3 regions of the Exiguobacterium artemiae 7-3 genome follow, and region 3 is predicted to be linked to each of the others. Evidence: riboswitches for the same ligand, from Rfam matches in the RefSeq annotation. Region 3 holds a riboswitch; each other region holds the start of a gene.

Region 1 (2,263 bases), 480 kb from region 3:
TTTCTGCTTTCACGGTTGCCTTTGCCAGTGCTGCTGTCCTTGCCGCCTGCGGTTCTTCCGAATCCGATCAAGGTGCGACCAATCAAAAGCTTCGCGTCTATACATCGACGTTCGCTACTGCGGCCATCGCCAAGGAAATTGGCGGAACGGACATCGACGTCCAGATGATCGTACCTCCAGGGGCAGATCCGCATTCATACGAACCGACGTCTAAACAACTGACGGAAATTGCACAAGGTGATCTGTTCCTCTTAACCGGGACGACGCTTGAGCCGTACTCGAAAAAAATCAAAGCCAGTCTTAAAGGCAACGATGTCCGCTTCGTCGAGACCAGCAAAGGAATCGACCTGCTGGAAGCGAATGCCACGCTTCATGAGCATGAAGGACATACCGGCGAACATGCGGAAGAAGGACATGATCACGGCAAATTTGACCCTCATGTCTGGCTCGATCCGAACAATGCCAAAGTGATGGCGCAATCGATTACGACGGCGCTCGCTAAAGAGGTACCTGATAAAAAAGCAGCGTTCGAGAAAAATCTCACCGCCTTCAATACCCAGGCAGATGATCTTGATCAAAACCTGCAACAGGCCGTTAATAAGGGATCGAAAAAAGAATTACTCGTCACACATGCGGCTTACGGATATTTAGCAGAACGCTACGGTTTCTCGCAATTACCGATTGCCGGTATCTCACCGTCGGACGAGCCTTCGCAAAAGCAACTGGCGGCGATCGTCAAGGAAGCCAAGTTACACGACTTGAAGTATATCGCTTTCGAAGAAACGGTTTCTCCGAAAGTCGCCCGTGTCATCCAACAGGAAATCGGAGCGGAAGCGATTACGATTCACAACCTCGAGTCCGTCACGAAAGAGCAGCAAAAGGCTTCCTATTTTGACTTGATGAATGAAAATGTGGCGACACTCAAACAAGCACTGCAGTGAAGTAGTGTTGACATGCATTAAAAGATACGTTACGGTAGAAAACGTATTTCAGACAATTAAATGACTTCTTTTTATCGCGAGAGACGGAGGGACTGGCCCGATGATGTTTCGGCAGCGGACGATTAAATCGTACTGTGCCAAATCCAGCAAGCTGAGGCTTGAGAGATAAGAAGAGCGTCTTTTTCAGTAAAGACCTCCTTCTTTCTTGCGAAGGAGTCTTTTTTTGTACACGTAGAAAAGGAGTGATTTTATGAACGAGACGATTACACCGAACAAATGGGCACTTCTACCGTTGCTTGTCTTTTTAGTTCTTTTTATCGGTGCCGGAATTTTTTACAATGATTTTTACAAATTCCCGATTCTGATTGCTGCTTTGATTGCCTTGATTTTTGCGGCGGTCACAACAAAGGGCAGCATCAATCAAACCGTGGAACGGATTGCGACGGGGGCCGGAAATCCGGACATCATGATTATGGTCTTTATCTTCCTACTCGCCGGTGCCTTTTCTGGAACGGCAGATGCAATCGGCGCAATTGAAGCGACCGTCAATGCATCATTAACATTTTTACCCCCGTCCCTCTTGATGAGCGGGCTGTTCATCATCGCCGCCTTCATCTCGATGGCGATGGGTACTTCCACCGGTACGATCGCAGCACTTGCACCGATTGCTCTCGGAATCCATGAAGCAACCGGTGTCAATGTCGCAATTGCCGCAGCAGCTGTCGTCGGTGGTGCAATGTTCGGCGATAACTTGTCGTTCATTTCCGATACAACGATTGCAGCGGTACGGACGCAAAAAACCAACATGCGCGATAAATTCCGAACCAACTTCATGATCGTCTTGCCGGCAGCAATCCTGACGGTCATCATCTTGGCTTTCGTCTCAGGTACAGGAGACGTCGTCGAAGCAAAAGCGTTTGAGTTTTATAAATTGATTCCGTATCTGTCTGTCATCGTCCTCGCCTTGTTTGGTGTCAACGTCATCCTCGTCTTAGTCGGCGGAACCGTTTTGACGGGAATCATCGGTATGATTGACGGAAGCTTCGGCTTAAGCGGCTTCGTCCTGTCGATGTCTGAAGGATTGATGGGGATGGCAGAAATTTCGATTTTGACGTTATTAATGGGCGGACTCGTCAGCCTAATCACCTTTAACGGCGGGATTGCTTACCTGAAAGAAACGCTGACGCGGAAAATCTCACAACGCCGCGGTGCGGAATTCAGTATGGCGGCACTCGTCAGTGCAACGAATCTCGCGACAGCGAACAATACGATTTCGATTCTTGTCGCCGGACCACTCGCTGCGGAAATCGCCGATACGTATG
Region 2 (2,263 bases), 1.9 Mb from region 3:
AATCCAGGCCCGTTCAAGCGATAACGGCCAACTTTCGCCGACGACTTTCGCATACGGTAAAGCCTGTTTTAAAATCAATCGCTGATTCCCCGATTGAATCCGAAAGACAAGGTTTAAGTTCCCGTCCCCGATTTCCTCTGCCGTCACCGGTCCTTTGCCGATCAATCCGAGTGTCTGGACCCGTTCAATCGCGTCCTGTACTGTAAATGCTTGGTATCCCATTATGGTTTCCTCCTTGTTGATCACACGAAAAAACGCCTCTTTTCGTCAAAGAAAAGAGGCGCGGTAGAATACTCCGTCCTCTTATCTCTCAGACGAATGTCTGTTGGATGTAGCACCGTGCCGGATGGTCGGTTGCTGCGGCGTCTTCGGGCCAATTCCCTCTGCCAACTCACGATAAGAGTCATATGTAGTTGTCGTGTGGTTGATGTTGATTTGAATACTACGTGCGCGGTTGGTCGTCTGTCAATTCCAATTTTTAGTGAAACGGCTTAAAAAACGGAACCGTCTATAGAAGAAGTATTTTCAAAAAAATAAATTTTCAAAATATAGTTTGACAAGGGACCAATCTCGTGTAAAAATTGCAATTAGATTTCACAATTTCATCCAATTCTTATCAAGAGCAGACGGAGGGACGAGCCCTACGATGTCGCAGCAACCGACCACTTGGCACGGTGCTAATTCTTGCAGCTATTACGCTGACAGATAAGAGTCCACGCGCAATTTTTCATGGTCTCTTGTCATTGACGAGGGACCATTTTTGTATTTTTCAATAAGGGAGAGACGATTCATATGGCGTATATTACCGCAACGTACCAACTCGGGACGACCAATCAGTTGGCGAAACGAGCAGAACAAATCGCGCTCGGTCTGACGGTCGGTTCCTGGACCGATTTAAATCATTTGGAACAGCAGCAGCTGGAATCCTTCAAAGGACAGGTTGTTCATACCGAAGAACATGACGGCAAAGGTTACATCACGATCCGTTATCCGGAACACAACGTCTCACGCGACTTTTCCGCTATCTTAACGACGGTCTTCGGCAAACTGTCGCTCGACGGACAAATCAAGTTAACCGATCTACAGCTTCCCCCGTCGTTCACGAACGACTTCCCCGGTGCCAAATTCGGGATTGAAGGAATCCGTCAGTTGATTCAAGTCCATGACCGTCCCCTGTTGATGAGCATCTTTAAAGGGGTCATCGGACGAGACCTCGTCTTTTTACGGGAACAACTCGAAGCCCAGCTCGCGGGCGGCATCGATCTCGTCAAAGATGATGAGATATTGTACGACAATCCGTTGACGCCGGCACTCGACCGGGCACGGATTGGCCGGGAAGTCCTCGATGCCCATTATGAACGGACCGGCAAACGGGCGCTTTACGCGATTACGTTAAGCGGTCCCGTCTTCGGCTTGAAGGATCAAGCGAAACGTTTGATTGAAGCCGGCGCGACCGCCTTCCTGCTCAATACGTTTACATACGGACTCGACGTCCTGCGCGAGTTAGCGGCTGACCCGGACATTTCCGTTCCAATCTTCAATCATCCGGCCTTAAGCGGTGCCTTGATCGCAAGTCCCGAATACGGGATTGCGGCTCCTGTTCTGCTCGGAACGTTACCGCGACTGGCTGGTGCCGATTTGACGTTGTTCCCATCGCCGTACGGGAACGTGGCACTCGCCAAAGACTTGGCCCGCGGGATCGCCGTCGAAGCAACCCGGATCGGGGACACGAAGACAATTTTGCCGGTTCCCTCGGCCGGTATCCACCCCGGTCTCGTAGCCCAGCTCGTCCGTGATTTCGGTACCGACTCGGTCATCAATGCTGGAGGCGGCGTTCACGGTCATCCGCAAGGTGCCGCTGCCGGTGTCCTCGCATTCCGTCAGGCGCTCGACGCCGCACTGACCGGAGAATCGCTGACAAGTGCTGCGGTGCGGCAGGAAGAATTACGAATTGCCCTCGACGCTTGGGGGATCACGAAATGACAATCCGGATTTTATGTGACTTTGACGGGACCGTGACGGAACACGATAATATCATCGCCTTGATGAAGGAATTTGCCTCGCCGGCAGCGTTTGAACCGTTGAAAGAAGGTGTGCTCGACCGCTCGCTGTCGATTCAATCCGGGGTCGGACAGATGTTCCGGTTGCTCCCATCAGATCGAAAACAAGATTATGTTGATTTTTTGATTGATCGGGCTGTCATCCGTCCCGGCTTTGAGACCTTACTCGCTTTTGCTAAATTGAACGGAATCGACTTTGCCAT
Region 3 (2,263 bases):
CCGTTACACCTCCGATCTATCAAACAAGTACGTACAAACAAGAGAAAATCGGTCAATTAAAAGAAGGCTACGAATACTCGCGGACAGCCAACCCGACACGGACGAGCATTGAACGATTGATCGCCGACCTCGAGGGTGGCGCACGTGGTTTTGCCTTCGGATCAGGAATGGCTGCGATTCACGCGGTTTTCAACCTGCTTGAGTCAGGTGACCATATCGTCATGACCGATGACGTCTACGGCGGAACGTTCCGTTTGATGCAACGTGTCTTACCGAAATTCAACATCCAAGTGACATTCGTCGATACGACGGATCTCGCCGCGACGGAAGCCGCGGTTCAAGACAACACGAAGATGTTGTATGTCGAAACACCAACGAACCCGTTATTGAAAGTCACGGATATCGCGGCTGTCGCTGAAATCGCGAAGCGCAATAACCTGAAACTCGTCGTCGATAACACATTCGCGACACCATACTTGCAACAACCACTCGCACTCGGTGCAGATATCGTTCTGCACAGCGCGACAAAATACATCGGCGGTCACTCGGACGTCGTCGCTGGACTCGTCGTCGTCAACAGCGACGAGCTCGGAGAAGATCTTCACTTCATCCAAAACTCGACCGGCGGTATTCTTGGACCGCAGGACAGCTTCCTGCTCGTCCGTGGATTACGGACGCTTGGTATCCGGATGGATGCAATCGAAGAAACATCACATGATCTCGTTCAGTTCTTACAGGAACAAGACGTCGTCTCAAACATCTTCTACCCAGGACTTCCAACACATCCGGGACATGCGACACAACAAAAACAGGCGACTGGTTTTGGCGGCATGATCAGCTTTGATGTCGGATCAGCGGAAAACGCGGAGAAACTCGTCGAAGCGACACATTTCTTCACGTTGGCTGAGAGTCTTGGAGCTGTTGAAAGCTTGATTTCTGTTCCGGCACGCATGACACATGCCTCGATTCCGGCAGAACGTCGCGCTGAGCTCGGCATTACGGATGGTCTTGTCCGGATTTCGGTTGGACTTGAGGATGCAGAAGACTTGAAAGAAGATTTAGCACGTGCTTTCAGCCTGCTTCAGCCGGTTTCAGAAAAAACTGTTTGACAAGCAAAATAAGCCCTGCTAATATTCAGATTATATTAAAAATAACTAAATACCGATAACTCTTATCGAGAGTGGTGGAGGGACTGGCCCGATGAAACCCGGCAACCGCGGAATTTATTCCGAAGTGGTGCTAATTCCAGCAGACGAATGTCTGCAAGATGAGAGCAAATGGTTTTGTGTACTGAAAAAGTGCGCGCGTTTGCTCTAAAACGTGCGCACTTTTTTTTACGTTTAGGAGGGACAGTATTGATTCGCTTACAGGATGTAGGAAAGATTTATCGCTCGAAGCGCGGATCGGTTGAAGCCGTCGTCAATGTCGACTTAACAATCGAGCGCGGTGAAATTTTTGGAATAATCGGTTATTCGGGAGCAGGGAAATCGACGCTGATTCGATTGCTGAATATGTTGGAAGCTCCGACGAGTGGCTCGATCCAAATCGACGGAGTCGAAATGACGACGTTACGTCCAAAAGAATTACGCGGTGTTCGGAAAAACGTCTCGATGGTGTTCCAGCACTTTAACCTGCTTTGGTCGCGGACGGTTGAAGAAAACATCATGTTCCCTTTGGAACTTGGTGGTTATCCGAAAGCACGCCGTAAAGAACGGGTCGCTGAACTGATTCAACTCGTTGGACTCGACGGACGCGAAGGTGCTTACCCGTCCCAACTGTCAGGTGGACAAAAGCAACGGGTCGGGATTGCCCGGGCCCTGGCATCAAACCCGGATGTCTTACTATGTGACGAAGCGACAAGCGCGCTGGATCCGAAAACGACGGACTCAATTTTAGAGTTGCTTGTCGACATCAACAAAAAATTGAAACTGACGATCGTCTTGATCACACACGAGATGCATGTCATTCAAAAAATCTGTCACCGGGTTGCTGTCATGGAAGCCGGGAAAATCGTTGAACAGGGACCGGTTGCCGAAGTATTCCGTCACCCGAAACAGGCGATGACAAAAGAGTTCGTCAAACAATTGACATCACCATCCGAAAACGAATTGACGTTTGCGAAATTACGCGAACGCTACCCGACCGGAAAAATCGTCCAGCTGACGTTCGTCGGTTCGACGGCGGAAAGTCCGATCCTTGCCGAAGTCATGAAAGATTCGAACTTATTATTCAATATCATCGGCGGAAACGTCGGACAGACGCA

The links. A riboswitch is a leader RNA that binds a small molecule or an ion and turns the genes downstream of it on or off. The one in region 3 is predicted to bind S-adenosylmethionine.
Region 1: it holds a riboswitch for S-adenosylmethionine, as region 3 does, so the genes downstream of both, P402_RS0102195 (Na+/H+ antiporter NhaC family protein) here and P402_RS0104600 (methionine ABC transporter ATP-binding protein) in region 3, are expected to answer to the same signal.
Region 2: it holds a riboswitch for S-adenosylmethionine, as region 3 does, so the genes downstream of both, P402_RS0114425 (2,3-diketo-5-methylthiopentyl-1-phosphate enolase) here and P402_RS0104600 (methionine ABC transporter ATP-binding protein) in region 3, are expected to answer to the same signal.

The regions. Positions count from the first base shown of each region.
Region 1 is NZ_KK211190.1:240,116-242,378, reverse strand. Features, by position in the region: gene P402_RS0102200 (metal ABC transporter solute-binding protein, Zn/Mn family) at 1-941, shown strand, start outside; SAM riboswitch class I at 1,010-1,113, shown strand; gene P402_RS0102195 (Na+/H+ antiporter NhaC family protein) at 1,192-2,263, shown strand, end outside.
Region 2 is NZ_KK211190.1:2,602,774-2,605,036, forward strand. Features, by position in the region: gene mtnK (S-methyl-5-thioribose kinase) at 1-222, opposite strand, end outside; SAM riboswitch class I at 301-403, opposite strand; SAM riboswitch class I at 611-712, shown strand; gene P402_RS0114425 (2,3-diketo-5-methylthiopentyl-1-phosphate enolase) at 793-1,983, shown strand; gene P402_RS0114430 (2-hydroxy-3-keto-5-methylthiopentenyl-1-phosphate phosphatase) at 1,980-2,263, shown strand, end outside.
Region 3 is NZ_KK211190.1:717,909-720,171, forward strand. Features, by position in the region: gene P402_RS0104595 (bifunctional cystathionine gamma-lyase/homocysteine desulfhydrase) at 1-1,109, shown strand, start outside; SAM riboswitch class I at 1,169-1,274, shown strand; gene P402_RS0104600 (methionine ABC transporter ATP-binding protein) at 1,356-2,263, shown strand, end outside.